DNA from 3 places in the Streptomyces sp. NPDC058295 genome. Region 3 is predicted to be linked to each of the others. Evidence: riboswitches for the same ligand, from Rfam matches in the RefSeq annotation. Region 3 holds a riboswitch; each other region holds the start of a gene.

Region 1 (6,479 bases), on a different contig from region 3:
TCACGTCGGCGGTGGACGTCCAGTACTCGTAGCCGCGGTGGCCGGGGTCGATGTCCGCGGCGTTCCCGCGGCCGGTGTCGAGGTCCGCGTCGCTCACCGGGCTCGCCGGGTGCGAGCCGGTGACCAGCCGCTCGCCGGTGGCGGCGTCGTAGTAGTACCAGGGGAAGGCGGAGACGATGCCCAGTTCGGACTGCTGGATGGCGAAGCCCTCCAGGCCGGGCCGGTCGGGGTCGAGGTCGGCGATGTCGAAGCGGTCGCCGTGGATGGCGCCGTCGACGACGTAGCGCAGCGTGCCGTCGCTGTTCACGACGTAGTTGCCGTCGGCGATCTCGTCCCTGCCGTCCCCGTCGACGTCGACGGTGCGGATCTGGTGGAAGCTGCTCGCGCCGGTCGTCGGGTCCACCACGTACTTCCAACGGCGGGTGAGTTCCGTGCCGTTGAAGTCCCAGGTCTGGAACAGGACCCGGAACGCGCCGCGCTTGGCTCCGACGCGGGTGACCGACTTGGTGACCAGGCTGGGGTGTTCGCCGTCGAGGTAGGCGATACCGAAGTGGCCGCCGGAGGGACCGTCGGCCACGAAGTCGTCGGGGACGGGCTGCCGGGTCCGCTCGGTGCCGGTCGCTCCGTCGATCACCGACACGAACTGGTTCGCGGGCGAGGCGGCGGTGACCTGCGAGCCGTCGGCGAAGGTGGTCCCGGCGGCGGTGTGCGCCAGCACCTCGGCGCGGCCGTCGGCGTCGAGGTCGTAGACGGTGACGTTGTCGTCGTTGCGGTAGCCGCCGATCGCCGTGGAACCGCTGATCGCGGCGGGCGCCGGGTCGTTGGCGCCGTTCCCGCCGACCTGGGTGTAGGAGCCGGGGCCTAGGTCGACCCGCCACAGGCGCTCACCGGTGAGCGTGTAGGCCTCCAGCAGGTCGGGCCTGTCACGGGTCCCGGACAACCGGCTGACGACGAGCTCGTAGCGTCCGTCGCCGTCGAGGTCACCCGGCCAGGCGTGCTGCACGGTGTAGCCGTCGGCACCGGCCAGCGGGATCTCGGCGTAGCCGTCGGTGAAGCGCAGGGCCGCCGGACTCGGCTTCTGCACCCGCCCGTCGACGACGGCGCGGACGGTGTACGTGCCCGTCCCCGGGCTGTCGTCCTGATAGGTCGTCGACTTGCGCAGCGGCTCCCGGTTGAGCCGGCGTCCGTTCTTGTAGACGTTGAAGGCGATGGCGTTCGCGTACCGCGCGTACTCGGTGCCGAGCAGCCGCCAGCTGAGGAAGGTCCCTTCGCCGGACGGGGTGGCGGCCAGGCCGCGGTCGAGGTTCTCGACGATCCGGCGCGGGATCCCGGTGGCGTGCCCGGCGGGCGCGGAGACGAGTCCGGCCAGCAGGGTGACGGCGGTGACGGCGGCCGCGGCCGCGGCGCCCTTGATGACGATGCGTCGGTCGACGCCGGACACAGGACCTCCGAAGAGCGTGAGAAAGCGCTTGCTCGCTGACGGAGATCACTGTGTCCCCACTCTCTCCCGCCTGTCGATGGGGCACCGAGGGCTGCCATGAGAACGCAATAGAACGATCATGAACGCGCAAACTCCGACGCCGCCCCTCCTCCCCTCCCCGGACATGCCGAAGGCCGGACCCGGGGATCGGGGTCCGGCCTTCGGCCGCGTGTCAGGCGAGAGGTCGTCGGAGTCGGAGGGGGTCAGCCGACGGAGACGCCGTGCGAGCGGAGGTAGGCGATCGGATCCACGTCGGAGCCGTAGTCCGGCGTGGTACGGATCTCGAAGTGCAGGTGCGGGCCGGTCACGTTGCCGGTGGCACCGGAGAGGCCGACCTGCTGACCCGCGGTCACGGTCTGGCCGGCCGAGACGGAGAGCTGGGAGAGGTGGGCGTACTGGGCGTAGTAGCCGTCGGCCAGCTTGATGACGACCTGGTTGCCGTACGCGCCGCCCCAGCCCGCGGAGACGACGGTGCCCGCGCCCACGGCCTTGAGGGAGGTGCCGGTCGGGACGACGAAGTCGGTCCCGGTGTGGTAGCCACTGGACCACATGCTGCCGGCCGTGTGGTACGCGGTGCCGACGGTGGCGCCCGCCACCGGCAGCGTGTAACCGCTGGAGGTGCCGGTGCCGTTCTCGGCGGCCTGGGTGACCGCCTTCGAAGCGGACGAACCGGACGACGAGGACGACGACTTGGTTCCGGACGCCTTCGACTTCGACGGGGCGGACGAGGAGGAACCGGACGACGAGCCGGACGACGAACCGGTGCTCGCCGCCTTCTTGCCGATCGAGAGCTTCAGTCCGGGGTGGATCAGCGACGGGTCGCTGCCGACGGCCTGACGGTTGTCCTGGTACAGCTTCTGCCAGCCGCCGCTGACGTTCTGCTCGTCGGCGATCTTCGACAGATAGTCGCCGGACCGCACGGTGTAGGACTTGGCCGTCGTGGCGGTGGCCGCCTTCTGCGCCACCGGCACGGACTGCACGGCCTTTTCCGGAACGGCCTGGAAAGCCGACTGTGCGACGGACTGCGCGGGGGCCGCGTGAGCGCCGGCGGCACCTATGAGCGGAAGGGCGAGCGCGGCGCCGCCCGTTCCGGCGACGGCTATGGAACGAGTGAAGCGCTGGGTCTTCGGACGGCGGTGCTTACCCTTCGCGGGCATGGCGAATTCCTCTCCGGCGCCTGCGAGGTGAGCTGTCGGGTGCGGACTGGAGATGCCCGGCCGCGCCGAGGCGCGGCTTTACCCCAAAGCCTGTTCCGGAGACCGGAACAGGCGGTTGTACCTGTGGGTCCCCCGCTCCTGCCAGATACGGGTGAGTGTGCGGACTCCGGGCGGTGGCAGGATTCGGCGTCCGTCCGGATTGGTGTGGAACGTAAGCGACCAGGACGCACAGGGACAAGCAGAGGTCGCGCCGCTAACGCCTTTCTCTTGATCCGCTGTGAGAATCCCCGGTCACACTCCGTGAGACAGGGGGCCCGTTTACCGCCAAGCACCCTGGAAAAGCATGCGAATTACGTGAACATGACGGGCGACGCACGGTCACGGATATGACGCTGCTCACGTGACAGCTCTCCAGGTTCCTTTATTCCAGAGCGAGTTGGAATTAAGGCTTCAATTCGGACAGAAACCTCAGATGCGACGCAGCCGGATAACCGTCGCATCAAGGTCGCCCCGCAGACCGGTGCGCAGCCCGTGATGGAGCAGCACCGCTCCCCGGTGGACTTCGCCCGTTTCACGGCATTCGTACGACGCTGTCGGGTCGAGTCCACGCAGCCGCAGCGCCGGGACGGGCTCGCCGAACCGCTGCGCCTGGAGCCAGGCGAGGACGACACTCTCGTCACCGCGCACGTACTGCACGGCGCTCAGGCCGCCCGCCGGGGGCCGCAGCCGGTAGAGGTCGCCCTGCTGCACGAGCGGCCGGATCTCCTTGTAGAGGTCCACCCATCGGCGCGCCTCGGCGAGCTCCTCCTCGCTCCACTCGGAGAGGTCCCCGCCGACGCCGAGCACGCCGGCCATGGCACTGACGAAGCGGAAGCGCAGCGAGCTGACCCGGCCGTTGAGCTGGGTGTTGGGGCTGTCGGTGACCCAGGCCGCCATGACCCGGGCGGGGTGGATCTGACTGAAGCCGTGCTGGATGTCGAGCCGGTCGAGCGGATCGGTGTTGTCGGAGGTCCACACCTGGTCGGTACGGCTCATGATCCCGAGGTCGATGCGCCCGCCACCGCCGGAGCAGGACTCGAAGGCGACCCCGGGGTGGGCCGCCCGCAGCCGGTCCAGGAGCGCGTACAGGGCCCGTACGTGGTCGACCCAGAGGCGCTGCGGGTAGGGGTCGTCCGGCCAGCCGGCGTCGGTGAAGCAGCGGTTGAAGTCCCACTTCACATAGTCGACGGGCGCGCTGGACAGGAGCCCGTGGAGCTGCTCCCAGAGGTACTCCTGGACATCCTCGCGCGCGAGGTTCAGCACGAGCTGATTGCGGAACTCCGTCCGCTTTCGTCCGGATTGGAACTGCACCCAGTCGGGGTGCGCCCGGTACAGCTCGCTGTCCGGGTTGACCATCTCGGGCTCGACCCAGATGCCGAACTGCATGCCGAGGTCGTGCACCTGGTCGGCGAGGGGCTTCAGCCCGTTCGGGAAGCGGTCGCGGTTGGGCTGCCAGTCGCCGAGCCCGGCGTGGTCGCCGGTACGTGCCCCGAACCAGCCGTCGTCGACGACGAAGAGCTCCACGCCCATCGCGGCGGCCCGCCGGGCGAGCGTGCCCTGCTGCTCCTCGGAGATGTCGAAGTAGGTGGCCTCCCAGGAGTTGAACAGCACCGGCCGGTCCCGTTCGGCGTCCGGGACGACGTACGCGCGCTGGTAGGCGTGCCAGGTGCGACTCGCCCCGCCGAAGCCGCCGTCGCTCCACAGGCCGGCGAAGACGGGTGTGGTGAAGGACTCCCCCGGGGCCAGCCGCAGCAGCCCCGAGTCGTCGTACCCGACGCCTCCGGTGATCTGCACGCGCGCGTCCGGGAGTTGGGCGACGGCGATCCGCCAGGTGCCCGACCAGCCGAGGGCACAGCCGTAGACCTCGCCGCGCTCCTCGGTCGCGTCGGTGTCCAGGGCGACCCAGGGCAGGTGCTGGTGCCCGGTGTGGCCGCGCCGGCTGCCGATGACCTGCTCGCCGTAGGTGAGGGGCGACCGGGTGAGCCGGGACTCGGCGGCCCAGCGGCCGTGCAGCTGCGACAGCCGCCAGTCGTCGCGCTCGGGCAGGGTCCAGGTGGCGGAGTCGGCGCGCAGCAGCTCCAGCGGCCCCTCACCGTCGTTGCGCAGGGTCGTCCAGCGCTCGACGACATCGCCGCGCATCCGGTAGTGCAGGGTGACGGCCAGCCCGGCGTCCCGGAACCGCAGCCGCAGCCCGTCGTCGTCGGCCTCGAAGTCCCGGTAGGACCACTCGGTGCCGCGGCGCTCGTCGGTGCGCACGGACAGGGCGGGCCGGACGAAGCGGGGGCCGCCCTCGACCGGGTACTCCTCCCGGCCGTCGAGCGGGGACTCGAAGGACGCCCCCCGCTCCGACGGCGGGAGGGCGGCGAGCGCCTCGGCGTCCGCGAGCGCGATGCCCGGGCCCCAGTGCAGGTGGACCAGCTCGTCGGCCTCGGTGAGGTGGAGGGCGTAGCTGCTCGTCGGCCCCGAAAGGAGCCAGGTACGGCCGTTGTCGGCGATCTCGGGCATCAAACCCCCACTAATTCGAACAGGTGCGATCAAGCACCAACATCATCGAATGCGGTCGGCCTGCCGGGCAACTTTCCGTGGACAACTCTTCACCTGGGCAGACGTCCGGAGTACCGGCCTGTGGACAACCCGTTGCCCGGGGAACCCATGTCGTATCGTCGGGGCAGCGTCCCGTCGGCCACCACGAGCCGCGCCGACGGAGACCGACAGGGAGGGAGCCCCCGTGACGCAGCAGATCCCGTCGACCGAGCCCGAGCTGGCCGGTGTGCGCAACTTCCGGGATGTGGGCGGTCTGCCGACCGTCGACGGCCGGCGGGTGCGGCACGGCGTGCTGTTCCGCAGCGGCCATCTCGCGCACGCGACCGACGAGGACGCCGCGTTCCTCTCCGGCCTGGGCCTGCACACGATCTTCGACTTCCGCAACGCCGCGGACCAGAAGCTGGAGGGCCCGGACGTCGAGCTCCCGGGCGTGCGCAATGTGAACCTGCCCCTGTCGGACCCGGCGGACGGCTCCGAGTTCTGGAAGATGGTCCGCGACGGCGAGATCGACCAGCTGCGCGGGATCCTCGGCGACGGCAAGGCCGCCGGCCGGATGATCGCCTCCTACCGCTCGATCATCAAGGAGCGGACGGCCGAGCACGCGCGGGTGCTGCACTCGCTCGCCGAGGACAGCGTCCCGGCCCTGATGCACTGCGCGGCGGGCAAGGACCGCGCGGGCCTGTCCATCGCGGTGACACTGCTCGCCCTGGGCGTGGAGCGCGAGGCCATCCTCGCCGACTACCTGGAGTCCAACGCCAAGCACCGCCGCTACCGGGTGCGCCGCAGCGCCACCTCCGCCGCTGCCTACTCCCCCGAGGTCATGGAGCTGCTCAGCCCTCTCTTCGACGCGCGCGCGGAGTACCTCGCGGCGGCCCTGGAGACCATCGAGGAGACCTGGGGCGGCGTCGACGCCTATCTGGAGGAAGGTCTCGGACTCTCCCCCGAGACCCGTGAGCGGCTGCGGGGCCGACTGCTCGACTGAGCCGGCGTCGCGAACGGCCCTACTGGTTGGCGCCCACCTCGAACAGCAGGAAGAGGAATCCCGCGAAGAGGTGTCCCACCGCGATGTAGATGATCAGCCGGATCCAGAGGGTGCGGGGGAACTTCTCCTCGATGTCCTTCATGGCGTCTCTCCGATGTCCGAAAGGGTCGGGCCCAGGCACAGCGTGGCCGTGGGGCTCTGCAACAGGGTGTGGACGAAGAGCAGCTCGACCCCGTCGGCGTCCTGCGCCGCGATGCGGTGCGGGGTCAGCGAGTCG
Region 2 (6,479 bases), on a different contig from region 3:
GTGGCCGTCGATCAGCGGCACCCGCATGGAGAAGGGCTGCGCCATCCGCACCAGGGCGTCGTAGATCGACGCGTCGCCGTGCGGGTGCAGCTTGCCCATGACCTCGCCGACGACCCGGGCGCACTTCACATAGCCGCGCTCCGGGCGCAGGCCCATCTCGTTCATCTGGTAGACGATGCGGCGGTGCACCGGCTTGAGGCCGTCACGGGCGTCCGGCAGGGCGCGGGAGTAGATGACCGAGTACGCGTACTCGAGGAAGGAGCCCTGCATCTCGTCGACGACGTCGATGTCGAGGATCCGCTCCTCGAACGACTCGTCGGGCGGCGGGGTCTTCGTGCTGCGGCGGGCCATCGCTGCCGGCTCCTTGCTGGGGCGTGATACGGGATCTGACGCGGACCATTGTGGACCGTGGCACTGACAGCGCGGGCGAGGACCCGGCGTCGGCCGTCCGGCCCGAACGCAGAGGCATCTCCTCCACGGCTGCCCGCAGGCTACGCGATCTCGCTCTCGGCGTATGTCGTCCGGGAACTTCGCGGACCGTCCGCACGCTTGCATACAGTGGCAGGACCGGCAGGAAAACCGCGGTTTCGACGACCGCGTCCGCGATCGGAAGGGACGTACATGCCCATGGGTCACACGGCCACAGCCCAGGCAGGCTCCGGGGGCCTGACAGCGACCGAGCACCGTCTGGCCAACGGCCTGCGCGTGGTGCTCTCGGAGGACCACCTGACCCCCGTCGCGGCGGTGTGCCTCTGGTACGACGTCGGTTCACGCCACGAAGTCAAGGGGCGTACGGGTCTTGCTCACCTTTTCGAGCACCTGATGTTCCAGGGTTCCGGCCAGGTCAAGGGCAACGGACACTTCGAGCTGGTCCAGGGGGCCGGCGGCTCGCTCAACGGCACCACCAGCTTCGAGCGCACGAACTACTTCGAGACCATGCCCACCCACCAGCTGGAGCTCGCCCTCTGGCTGGAGGCCGACCGCATGGGATCGCTGCTCACCGCGCTGGACGACGAGTCGATGGAGAACCAGCGCGACGTCGTCAAGAACGAGCGCCGTCAGCGCTACGACAACGTCCCCTACGGCACGGCCTTCGAGAAGCTGACCGCTCTCGCCTACCCGGACGGCCACCCGTACCACCACACGCCGATCGGCTCGATGGCCGACCTGGACGCGGCGACCCTGGAGGACGCGCGCGCGTTCTTCCGCACGTACTACGCGCCCAACAACGCGGTCCTCTCCGTGGTCGGTGACATCGACCCGGAGCAGACCCTCGCCTGGGTCGAGAAGTACTTCGGCTCCATCCCCGGCCACGACGGCAAGCCCGCGCCCCGGGACGGCGGGCTGCCCGACGTCATCGGTGAGCAGCTGCGCGAGATCGTCGAGGAGGAGGTGCCGGCCCGCGCGCTGATGGCCGCCTACCGGCTGCCCGAGGACGGCACGCGTGCGTGCGACGCCGTCGACCTGGCGCTCACCGTCCTCGGCGGCGGCGAGTCCTCCCGCCTCTACAACCGGCTGGTGCGCCGCGACCGTACGGCCGTCGCGGCCGGCTTCGGGCTGCTGCGGCTCGCCGGAGCGCCCTCCCTGGGCTGGCTGGACGTGAAGACGTCCGGTGACGTCGAGGTGCCCGTCATCGAGGCCGCCATCGACGAGGAGCTCGCCCGGTTCGCCGAGGAGGGCCCCACGGCCGAGGAAATGGAACGCGCCCAGGCGCAGTTGGAGCGCGAGTGGCTCGACCGGCTCGGCACGGTCGCCGGCCGCGCCGACGAACTGTGCCGGTTCGCCGTGCTGTTCGGTGACCCGCAGCTCGCCCTCAACGCCGTCCAGCGCGTGCTGGACGTGACGCCGGAGGAGGTGCAGGAGATCGCCAAGGCCCGCCTGCGCCCCGACAACCGCGCGGTGCTCGTCTACGAGCCGACCGCCGCCGAAGCCCCCGCCGACCAGGACGAGAACGAGGAGGCGGCCCGGTGACCGAGCTCGCCACGATGGACTTCCACCCCCAGCCCCGGGCGGGCGAGGCCAAGCCGTGGGCGTTCCCGGCGCCCGAGCGCACCGCGCTGGCCAACGGCCTGACCGTGCTGCACTGCCACCGTCCCGGCCAGCAGGTGGTCGCCGTCGAGATCCTCCTCGACGCGCCCCTGGACGCCGAACCGGCCGACCTCGACGGCGTCGCCACGATCATGGCGCGGGCCTTCTCCGAGGGCACCGACAAGCACTCCGCCGAGGAGTTCGCCGCCGAACTGGAGCGCTGCGGCGCCACCCTGGACGCGCACGCGGATCACCCCGGTGTCCGGCTGAGCCTCGAAGTGCCGGCCTCGCGCCTGCCCAAGGGCCTCGGTCTGCTCGCCGACGCCCTCAGGGCCCCCGCGTTCGCCGACAGTGAGGTCGAGCGCCTCGTCCGCAACCGTCTGGACGAGATCCCGCACGAGCTGGCCAATCCCTCCCGGCGCGCCGCCAAGGAGCTCTCCAAGGAGCTGTTCCCGGCCACCGCGCGGATGTCGCGGCCGCGCCAGGGCACCGCGGAGACGGTCGAGAAGATCGACGCCGCCGCCGTGCGCGCCTTCTACGAGAAGCACGTCCGTCCCGCCACGGCCACCGCCGTGGTCGTCGGCGACCTCACCGGTGTCGACCTGGAGGCGCTCCTCGGCGACACCCTGGGTGCCTGGACGGGCTCCTCGGCCCAGCCGCGGCCCGTGCCGCCGGTGATCGCCGACGACGCCGGCCGGGTCGTCATCGTGGACCGTCCGGGCGCCGTCCAGACGCAGTTGCTGATCGGCCGGATCGGCGCCGACCGGCACGACCGTGTGTGGCCCGCGCAGGTGCTCGGCACGTACTGCCTCGGTGGCACCCTCACCTCCCGGCTGGACCGTGTCCTGCGCGAGGAAAAGGGCTACACCTACGGCGTCCGCGCGTTCGGGCAGGTCCTGCGGTCCGCCCCGGACGGCTCTGGCGCCGCGATGCTCGCCATCAGCGGCTCGATCGACACGCCGAACACCGGTCCCGCGCTGGACGACCTGTGGAAGGTGCTGCGCACCCTCGCCGCCGAGGGGCTGACCGACGCCGAGCGTGACGTCGCCGTGCAGAACCTGGTCGGTGTGGCGCCGCTGAAGTTCGAGACCGCCGCGGCCGTCGCCGGCACGCTGGCGGACCAGGTCGAGCAGCACCTGCCCGACGACTTCCAGGCCACGCTGTACCAGCAGCTCGCCGCGACCGGCACGGTGGAGGCCACCGCGGCGGCAGTGAACGCCTTCCCGGTGGACCGCCTGGTGACCGTCCTCGTCGGTGACGCGGCCCAGATCAAGGAGCCGGTCGAGGCCCTCGGCATCGGCGAGGTCAAGGTCGTGTCCGCGGAGTAGGTCCCGGCAACGGCACGCGCGTGCGGGGGCCCTGGTCGACGAAAGCGTCACCAGGGCCTCCGTATGTCCGAATTGATGCGGAGGTTGCCTGTCTGCCCTGTGGGATGCGCTACAAAAACCGGGATCCGTTTGAGGATTGAAACCCGCGCCGCTTAGCGTCATCCGGGCTGTTCGTCAGGCAGTGCGCCGCAGCCGCGGCACCGGACAGTCATCGCCGAGTCCCCGTACGGCGCGAGCCAGGGGAGCCGGGGACCCACTTGTGAAGTCCCTGGGGTGAATCGGACGCCCGCGCGTGAACGCGAGGGGGTCCGTAGGAGACCTTCCTGCTCCGAACCCGTCAGCTAACCCGGTAGGCGAGAGGGAAGGAAAGGACACCCCCAACTTCATGGCGTTCACCTGCGCCACCGGGAAGCACCGTCGGCCCAGCCGGATGCAGCGCAGCAGCGTCCGCGCGGCGGGCATCGCGGCGCTCACCACCACCGGTGTCATGGCCACCGTCGCCTCCACCCCGGCGGCCTTCGCCGCCGAGCCCACCCCCGAGCAGACCGGGCTGATCCCCGTCGTCACCGCCGGCGAGTCCGTCGCCGAGCAGATCGACGACCAGGTCGCCGTGCAGAAGCACGCGGCCTTCGAGGAGGCCGCCCGGCAGGCCGCCGCCAAGAAGGCCGTGGAGGAGCGCGAGGCACGTGTGCGTGCCGCCCGCGAGGCCGAGCGCAAGCGCCTCAACACCTTCGTGCTGCCGATCACCGGTTCCTACGTCTCCACCGGTTACCAGGCCAGCAGTTCGCTGTGGTCCTCCGGCAGCCACACCGGTATCGACTTCCACGCCGCGAGCGGTACCTCCGTGCACGCGGTGGGCTCCGGCACCGTGGTCGAGGCCGGCTGGGGCGGGTCCTACGGCAACCAGATCGTCATCAAGATGAACGACGGGACGTACACCCAGTACGGCCACCTGTCGTCCCTCGCGGTGTCGGTGGGCCAGACGGTCACCCCGGGCGAGCGGATCGGCCTGTCCGGCGCCACCGGCAACGTCACCGGCGCGCATCTCCACTTCGAGGCCCGCACCACCGCGGAGTACGGCTCGGACATGGACCCGGTCGCCTACCTCCGCACGCACGGCGTGAACGTCTGACGACCCACTGCGACAGATCGTCTTGCCCCGGCCCTCCCGGCCGGGGCATTCGCCGTTTTCGAGGCCCCGCTGTCCAAAAAATATCCCTGGATTCCGGCCCGCCATCGGAAATCCCCGCTCATTGCAATAGAGTCACGGAACACACGTCAATCGTCGACGTTTCACGGGGATTAAGGCGGAGGTCCGTCATGCGTATTCCGGCGCACTCGGTGTGCACGGCCATTCGGGACGACATCGTCGCGGGTGTCTACGAGCGCGGCAGCCGCCTCACCGAGGAACTCCTCGCCCGCCGCTACGGCGTTTCCCGCGTCCCCGTCAGAGAGGCGCTGCGCACGCTGGAGGCCGAGGGTTTCGTGGTCACGCGGCGGCACGCGGGCGCGTGCGTCGCGGAGCCGACCGAGCAGGAGGCCGCGGACCTGCTGGAGATGCGCATGCTCCTGGAGCCGCTCGGTGCCTCCCGGGCCGCCCAGCGGCGCACCGAGGCCCATCTGAAGGTGCTGCGCGGGCTCGTCCGGCTGGGCCAGGAGCGGGCCAGGCGGGGCAACAGCGAGGATCTGCGCTCCCTGGGGGGCTGGTTCCACGAGACGCTCGCCCAGTCCTCCGGAAGCCATGCCCTGACGTCGATGCTCACCCAGCTGCGCCACAAGATCGCCTGGATGTACGCGGTGGAGGTCCCGGCCAACCCCGTGGAGTCCTGGGCGGAGCACGGCGCGATCGTGGACGCGGTGGCGCGCGGCGACGGCGAGCGCGCGCGGGCGATCACGGCGCTGCACACCGAGCGCGCGACGACCGCGCACCGGCTGCGCTTTTCCGGCGGCCCCGAGCGCGCCGACCGTGTGAGGACTTCGCAACCTCCCGTAAACATGACGGGTCTGCGGCATTAACACGAGGGCCGTATACAAAGAGGGGATAATTCGCGGGGGATTATTTCTGCTGCCCGTAAAGGGAAATGCGAAGGGCTCGCCCGATAATTCGGACGAGCCCTTCGGGGTTTAGCGGGACGACACCTTCGAAGTGCCGAACACCGCCACCGTCAATGGAGCACCCCCGACGACGCGCAACCGCATCCGCGAGAGCGGCGGCGGCTCAGGCGCGTAGGGGGCCACCCGCTCAGACGGTCTCGGGGAGCTCCTCGAGCCCCTCGGCGACCAGCTTCGCCAGACGGTCGAGGGCGGCGTCCGCGCCGTCGGCCTCGGAGGCGAGGACGATCTCCTCGCCGCCCTGGGCGCCCAGGCCGAGAACGGCCAGCATGGAGGCCGCGTTGACGGGGTTGCCGTCAGCCTTGGCGATCGTCACCGGGATACCTGCGGCCGTGGCGGCCCGGACGAAGATGGAAGCGGGGCGGGCGTGAAGGCCCTCGGCCCAGCCGACGTTGACGCGGCGCTCAGCCATGTGATGCTGCCCTTCAGTGTTCAGGTTGTCTAGACCAGTGTTCCACACGTGAAGCGTGTGAGGGAGGGGTCGCGTGTCCCCTCCCGACGTGGTCGTCGGATCGCGGCCTCGATCCGACGAACGTCCTCCACAGACTGACTCGCGCCGTTGTCGTACGCGAGCCGTACTCTGGGCCCCATGCAGAGCGCGTCGGACCGGCACGAGTACCCCGCCCACTGGGAGGCCGACGTGGTGCTGCGCGACGGCGGCACCGCGCGCATCCGCCCCATCACCGTCGATGACGCCGAGCGCCTGGTCAGCTTCTACGAGCAGGTTTCGGACGAGTCGAAGTACTACCGCTTCTTCGCGCCCTACCCGCGCCTGTCCGACAAGGACGTCCACCGCTTCACGCACCACGACTTTGTGGACCGGGTGGGACTCGCGGCCACGGTCGGCGGCGAGTTCATCGCCACCGTACGCTATGACCGCATTGGTGCCGACGGCATGGCGGCCTCGGCGCCGGCCGATGAGGCCGAGGTCGCGTTCCTCGTCCAGGACGCCCACCAGGGCAGGGGCGTCGCCTCCGCGCTGCTCGAGCACATCGCGGCCGTGGCGCGCGA
Region 3 (6,479 bases):
GGGCCGTTCGGCCTACTTCGCCGCGTTCGCCGCCTTCACCAGGGCGTCCTTGGTGACCGCGCCGACGTAGACCTTGCCGTCGTCCGTCATCAGGGCGTTGATCAGGCGGGTGGAGAAGACGGTGCCGGAGCCGAACTTGCCGGTCACCTTGTCGCCGAACGAGCCGAGGAAGCCGCCGAGGTCGCCGCCGGCCTCCGCGCCCGAGGGCAGGCCCTCGCCACCGGAGTCGAAGACGGCGACGGACGTCCAGCCCTCGCCGAGAACGTTGAGTCCGTCGAGCCCGTCGAGGCCTTCCGCGCCCTCGACACCCTCGACGCCTTCGAGGTCCTTCGCGAGGTCGTCGGGCTTGCCCGAGTGCCCGGGGGCGCTCTCCCCAACCTTGTCGCCCTCGGTGACCTTCGCGCCCTTGGGGGCGGTGAAGTCGAAGGTGGACGCGGCGGGCTTGGCGAAGCTGACCTGGGTGAAGCCCGCGTCCACGACGGCGGCGCCGCCGCTCGCCGGGGTCAGCGTGAACTTCAGCGGCAGGCCCGTCTTCGCGTCCACGGCCACACTGATCGCGCCGACCGTGGAACCGGACTGCTTCGGCTTGACCAGCAGCTTGTAGGCGTCACGACCGGCGACCTGGACTGTGCCGTCGACGGTCACGGAGGTCGTGTCGTCGACCGCCTTCAGGGCGTCCTCGGTGAGCTCCTTGGGCGTGGCGGGGACCGGGGTCTCCGCCTTGCCGGAGCCCTTGTCGGCACCCTCGCCGGAGCTCTCGTCGGCGGTCGAGTGGTAGACCTCGTTGGAGGCGCTGTCGTACCCCCACACGTCCTTGCCGTTGTGGATGACGCTGTACTCGGCGGCGTTCTCCAGCAGCGAGAGCTTCTGCCGGTCCGGGCCGTCGGCGGCGACGCGCAGGGTGTGCGTGCCGGCGGCGAGCTCGGTGAGCTTGGTGGACGGGTCGGCGGACGAACCGTCGCCGCCCTGGGTGGCCCCCGAGAGGAGGCCGCTCTCCAGTCCGCCGAGGTCGGGCAGCCCGAGGTCGGTACTGATCTTCACCGTCCCGGACAGCTGCTGCACGTCCGAAGCGGCGATCTTGTCGAGGAGCTGCTGTGCGGTGATCTTCGGCAGGTCGGGGTCGCCGGAGTCGGCGAGCGCCGGGACCAGCCCGATCGTCGCCGCCGCCACACCGATCACGGTGACCGGGACGATGTACCGTGCGGCCTTGCGCCGTCCGAGGCGCAGGTCGTCGGCTTCCGCGCCGGTCGACTCCCCGCCGGTCGTGGTGTCGTCGGATGCCTTCGGTGCCATGTGTGCCTTACCTCCGTCGTCGGCGGCGGCTGGTCATCTCACGCCTGAACGTCCCCACCCCAAGCCGCCATTCTCACCCGAATCGGTGAGGAGTGGTGTTTTCCGTGGTTCCCATCTGACCAAATCAGCCAGGGGGAAGCGTCAACCCGAGGGCTCAACTCCACATACGCCTGCGGTATGACACGAAGGTGACTAGGCGGCATCCGACCCGTAGGGGTCCCCGGGGTCAGCCCGCCCGGTGGACCACCGCGTCGCAGAGTTCCATCAGCGCCGCCTTCGCGTCGCACTCCCGCAGCGGCGCCAACGCGGACCGCGCTTCCTTCGCGTACCGCACGGTGTCCCGGCGGGCCTGCTCCAGCGCCGGGTGGGCCCGGAGCGCCTCCAGCGCCTCGGTGTGCCGGGCGTCGTCGGTCAGGTCGGAGTCCAGCAGCTCGCACAGGGCGATGTCCTCGGGCAGCGACAGCCGCGCCGCCCGCTCCCGCAGGCGCAGCACGGGCAGCGTGGGAACGCCCTCGCGCAGGTCCGTCCCCGGCGTCTTGCCCGACTCGTGCGAGTCGGAGGCGATGTCCAGGACGTCGTCCGCCAGCTGGAAGGCGACGCCGAGTCGCTCGCCGTACTGCGTGAGCACGTCGACGACCGTCTCGTCGGCGCCGGACATCATCGCCCCGAAACGGCAGGCCACCGCCACCAGCGAGCCGGTCTTGCCGCCGAGCACGTCGAGGTAGTGGTCGACCGGGTCCCGCCCGTCCGTCGGCCCCGCGGTCTCCAGGATCTGCCCGGTGACCAGCCGCTCGAACGCCTCCGCCTGCACCCGCACCGCCTCGGGCCCGAGGTCGGCCAGGATGTGGGAGGCACGCGCGAAGAGGAAGTCACCCGTGAGGACGGCGACGGAGTTCCCCCAGCGGCTGTTCGCGCTGGACACCCCGCGGCGCACGGCCGCCTCGTCCATCACGTCGTCGTGGTACAGCGTGGCCAGGTGGGTCAGCTCCACCACGACGGCCGAGGGCACCACACCCGGCGCGTACGGGTCACCGAACTGCGACGCGAGCACCACGAGCAGCGGCCGGAACCGCTTCCCGCCCGCGCGCACGAGATGCTGGGCGGCCTCCGTGATGAACGGGACCGCACTCTTGGTGGCCTCGAGCAAGCCTTCCTCGACAGCCGCCAATCCGGCCTGGACATCGGCTTCCAGAGCCTGGTCCCGCACGCTCAGCCCGAACGGCCCGACGACGGTCACGAGGGGTCTCCTGTCTGCTGGTGTCTACTGGCGATTACGCGGTTTGTCGATAGGTCTCTGCCATCACTCAAGTCAGCGTATCCGGTCACGTTTCGATCACCGATAGCCCCCACGTCCCGCGGGCTCGAATGGACTCGCCCGGGAGGCCCCCGCAGGCCAGGCGGTATCGGATCACGCCCGATATGGTTTTGATCAGCTCATATGAGCGGACATGGAGCGAGTTTCCGGGAACCGGGGATTCATGTCCCGGACCGGGGCTCCTGTCTGACCGACGGGCCCGCCCGGCCCCCTCTCCACGTGACGACGATCACGCGTTTCCTTCGCCCTTCCCCCGCGACGCGTCGGACGCAAGGCGAAGCGACTCCCCTCCGCTCCCGTTCTCCCCCCATTGCCGGTGCTTTAACAATGAGTTGGGACTAATGCCCGATTCGCCGCTCTTGTGAACGCTGGTGAGTTGGCTCACTCCCCATGGAGATCCGGTTCGAGCTCACCGTTCACCGATTCTCCGCACCCCTCAAGCAAGTTGAAGCTTTGCACCCACAAAGGATCAAGCACCCCATAGGCCACAGACCAAGGTCAATAGGGGTGATCTGTGAATCCGGTACTTGTTTCGGACATGTGCTCTCGCATACGTTCCCGGCCTGTCGGGCGGAACGCCGAATCCTGCCGCCGCCCGCACACCCATCGATAACGCTCGGCAGGAGCGGGGGAACCAGGTAAATCGCCGAAACGGAATTTCCGGACGTCTTGGATAGGCAAGACGTTTCGGACAGGCCGTACGGCTTGGGGTAAAGCCGCGACCGTCAGGACGCGACCGGGCAGCTCCCGCCCGAACCCGACAGCTCACCTCGCAGGCGCCGGAGAGGAAATTCGACATGCCCGCTGCCGCTCAGCCGCGCCGCAACCGTTTCATCCGCACGCTCGCCGTCGCCGCCACCGGCGCGGCCGTGCTCGCTCTCCCCGTCCTCGGGGCGACCACCGCCTCCGCGGCGACCCCGGCCGTCTCCACGGCCACCAGCCTCGGCTACGCCAACAACCTCGACGGCTGGATCCGCGCCTCCCTCCAGGTCATGGGGCAGCACGGCATCCCGGGGACGTACAACGGCATCTACCGCAACGTCATCCGCGAGTCCTCCGGCAACCCCAACGCCATCAACCTCTGGGACTCCAACGCGGCCGCGGGCATCCCGTCCAAGGGACTGCTCCAGGTCATCGACCCGACCTTCCGCGCCTACCACGTCAACGGCACGTCGTGGGACTCGTACGACCCGGTCGCGAACATCACCGCCGCCTGCAACTACGCGGCCGCGCGCTACGGCTCGATCGACAACGTGTTCGGCGCGTACTGACCATCCCGCCGACCGGTCAGCGGTGTCGGCCGCCGGTGCCAGCCACCGGTGTCGGCCGCCGGTGCCCGACAACCGGTCGCCGGTCGCCGGTAGCTGGCCGCCGGAAGCCGGTGACCAGTAACCGGCCGCCAGTAGCCGGTAGCGGTTACGGAAACAGACGTTCGAGGACGACGGCCACGCCGTCGTCCTCGTTCGACGTCGTCACCTCGTCGGCGACCGCCTTGAGCTCCGGATGCGCGTTGGCCATGGCGATGCCCCGGGCCGCCCAGTCAAACATCGGAATGTCGTTGGGCATGTCCCCGAAGGCGACGGTGTCCTCGGGCCGCAGTCCCAGGTGCTCGGCCGCCAGGGCCAGACCCGTCGCCTTGGTGATCCCGCAGGGCTGGAGTTCGACCGTGCCCGGTCCCGACATGGTGACCGTGGCCAGCGAGCCGACCACCGAGCGGGCCGTCGACGCCAACTCGTCGTCGGACAGCGTCGGATGGCGCAGCAGCACCTTGCTGATCGGCTCGCACCACAGGTCGTCGCGCCGGCCCACGCGCAGGGCGGGCAGCGTCGGGTGCGGCATCCGGTAGCCCGGCTCGATGAGCGTCAGCCCGTCGACACCGTCCTGGTCGACGGCCGCGTACAACTGCCCGACCTCCGCCTCGATCTTGCCGAGCGCGGTCTCGGCCAGTTCCCGGTCCAGGGTGACCGACCAGAGCAGACGGTCCGCGCCGGCGTCGTACAACTGCGCGCCCTGCCCGCACACCGCGAGCCCCCTGCTGTGCAGCCGGTCGAGCAGCGGGCGCACCCGGGGCGCGGGCCGTCCCGTCACCACCAGGTGGCGTGCGCCGGCGGCCGCCACCCGCGCGAGCGCGTCGAGCGACCGGTCGGAGAAGGTGTCGTCGCCGCGGAGCAGCGTCCCGTCCAGGTCGGTGGCGATGAGGGAGTACGCGGTGCGCGCGGCATATGCGGTGGGTGCGGCCATGATCAGAGAATACGGATCCCAGGCCCCCCGGGTTCGACGCGAACCGGCCGACGTCCAAGTCCTGTCCGGTTCTGCCAACTCCCCTTGTGCGCCTGGCGCACGCCTGGCTGCCGACCGACTCAATGAAACGGCTTTCTGGCACATCGTCGGGTAGCGGACGGTTAAAGGCCTCTGCACCGGTTGGCAACAACATGGGACGCTACCTACCGCGATGCCCAGGCGGACCGGTACCGTCCAGGTTTCCAGGGGGACTTGATCGGGGGGTCAGGTTGAGCAGTGGGCGTATTCGTGTGCTGAGGCCGCAGGACCTCGGCGAGGGGGAGCGGGAGCGGTGGCGCGCGCTGCGTGCCGAGTCGACGCTGCCGCGAAACCCCTTCATGGAACCGGAGTTCACCGACGCCGTGGGCCAGGTACGGCCACGCTCGCGGGTGGCGGTGGTCTACGAGGGGCGTGAGCCGGTCGGCTTCCTGCCCCACGAGCGGGGCCGGCTCGGACAGGGCCAGGCCCTCGCGTACGGCGTCTCGGACGTGCAGGGCGCGGTGCTGGCCCCGGGTCTGGGGCTGAACGCCGACGAACTGATGCGGGCGTGTGGGCTGTCGAGCTTCGCCTTCGACAACCTGGAGGCGGAGCAGGCGCTGTTCGTCCCGCAGGCGGCCGAGGAGTACGCGTCCTATGTCATCGACGTCGAAAAGGGTTACGAGACCTATGAGTCCGTGCTGCGCGCCCAGTCGCCGAAGTTCCTGAAGACGACGCTGGCCAAGGAGCGCAGGCTCGGCCGCCAGGTCGGGGAGGTGCGGTTCGTGTTCGACGAGCGCGATCCGGCCGCGCTGCGCACGCTCATGGCGTGGAAGTCCGCGCAGTACCGCAGGACCGGTCGCCGGGACCGGTTCGCACAGGAGTGGATCACCCGGCTCGTGGACGCGCTCTCCGAGACCCGCGCGCCGGAGTGCTCCGGCACGCTCTCCGTCCTCTACGCCGGTGACCAACCGATCGCCGCCCACTTCGGACTGCGGTCGTCGACCGTCCTTGCCTGCTGGTTCCCCGCGTACGAACCGGAGTTGGCGAAGTTCTCGCCGGGCCTGGTGCTGCATCTGCGGATGGCCGAGTCGGCCGCCGCCGAGGGCATCGGCCTGCTCGACCTGGGGCGGGGCGCGGCCGAGTACAAGGACTCGCTGAAGACCGGGGAGCTCCCCGTGTACGAGGGGGCGTGGTCGCGTCCGGGGGTGGGCTCCGCGCTCTACTGGCTCAGCCGTGAGCCGTCCCGCCGGGCGCATCACTTCGTGCGCAGCCGGCCGAGGCTCGCCGCGGCGGCCGCACGGACCTTGAAGGGCGCGGGCCGACTGCGCCGACCGTGACGGGCGGCACCGACCGGCCGGCGCGACGGGCCTGACGGACGCGACGGGCCTGACGGACGTGACGGGCGTGACGGACGTGAGACAAGGGGGGTTCATGTACCGCGCTGTACGTGCACAGCAGGAGATACAGAGGTTCCTGGACATCGAGCCGGTGCAGGTCGCCGAGCTGGAGCTGGACCACGGGGGTGTCCTCAGACCGGGGCCGGGAAGTCCGCCCGTCACGCACGGCGAGGTGTTCGTGCTGGTCAGAAGGGGCGGGCGGCCGATCGGGACGC

Evidence for each region. A riboswitch is a leader RNA that binds a small molecule or an ion and turns the genes downstream of it on or off. The one in region 3 is predicted to bind cyclic di-AMP.
Region 1: linked by a shared signal. The riboswitch ahead of ACFVYS_RS02645 (peptidoglycan DD-metalloendopeptidase family protein) and the one ahead of ACFVYS_RS07495 (transglycosylase SLT domain-containing protein) in region 3 are both predicted to bind cyclic di-AMP.
Region 2: linked by a shared signal. The riboswitch ahead of ACFVYS_RS06195 (M23 family metallopeptidase) and the one ahead of ACFVYS_RS07495 (transglycosylase SLT domain-containing protein) in region 3 are both predicted to bind cyclic di-AMP.

The regions. Positions count from the first base shown of each region.
Region 1 is NZ_JBHVYO010000002.1:59,896-66,374, forward strand. Features, by position in the region: gene ACFVYS_RS02640 (hypothetical protein) at 1-1,441, opposite strand, end outside; gene ACFVYS_RS02645 (peptidoglycan DD-metalloendopeptidase family protein) at 1,684-2,637, opposite strand; cyclic di-AMP (ydaO/yuaA leader) riboswitch at 2,642-2,836, opposite strand; gene ACFVYS_RS02650 (alpha-galactosidase) at 3,106-5,181, opposite strand; gene ACFVYS_RS02655 (tyrosine-protein phosphatase) at 5,405-6,202, shown strand; gene ACFVYS_RS02660 (DUF6126 family protein) at 6,222-6,344, opposite strand; gene ACFVYS_RS02665 (helix-turn-helix domain-containing protein) at 6,341-6,479, opposite strand, start outside.
Region 2 is NZ_JBHVYO010000004.1:158,382-164,860, reverse strand. Features, by position in the region: gene ACFVYS_RS06210 (DNA topoisomerase (ATP-hydrolyzing) subunit A) at 1-351, opposite strand, end outside; gene ACFVYS_RS06205 (pitrilysin family protein) at 622-1,971, shown strand; gene ACFVYS_RS06200 (M16 family metallopeptidase) at 1,968-3,356, shown strand; cyclic di-AMP (ydaO/yuaA leader) riboswitch at 3,559-3,727, shown strand; gene ACFVYS_RS06195 (M23 family metallopeptidase) at 3,742-4,488, shown strand; gene ACFVYS_RS06190 (GntR family transcriptional regulator) at 4,677-5,372, shown strand; gene ACFVYS_RS06185 (HPr family phosphocarrier protein) at 5,599-5,880, opposite strand; gene ACFVYS_RS06180 (GNAT family N-acetyltransferase) at 6,058-6,479, shown strand, end outside.
Region 3 is NZ_JBHVYO010000005.1:165,555-172,033, reverse strand. Features, by position in the region: gene ACFVYS_RS07505 (outer membrane lipoprotein carrier protein LolA) at 13-1,293, opposite strand; gene ACFVYS_RS07500 (polyprenyl synthetase family protein) at 1,520-2,530, opposite strand; cyclic di-AMP (ydaO/yuaA leader) riboswitch at 3,175-3,402, shown strand; gene ACFVYS_RS07495 (transglycosylase SLT domain-containing protein) at 3,406-3,879, shown strand; gene ACFVYS_RS07490 (HAD family hydrolase) at 4,025-4,849, opposite strand; gene ACFVYS_RS07485 (GNAT family N-acetyltransferase) at 5,140-6,204, shown strand; gene ACFVYS_RS07480 (glycosyltransferase) at 6,299-6,479, shown strand, end outside.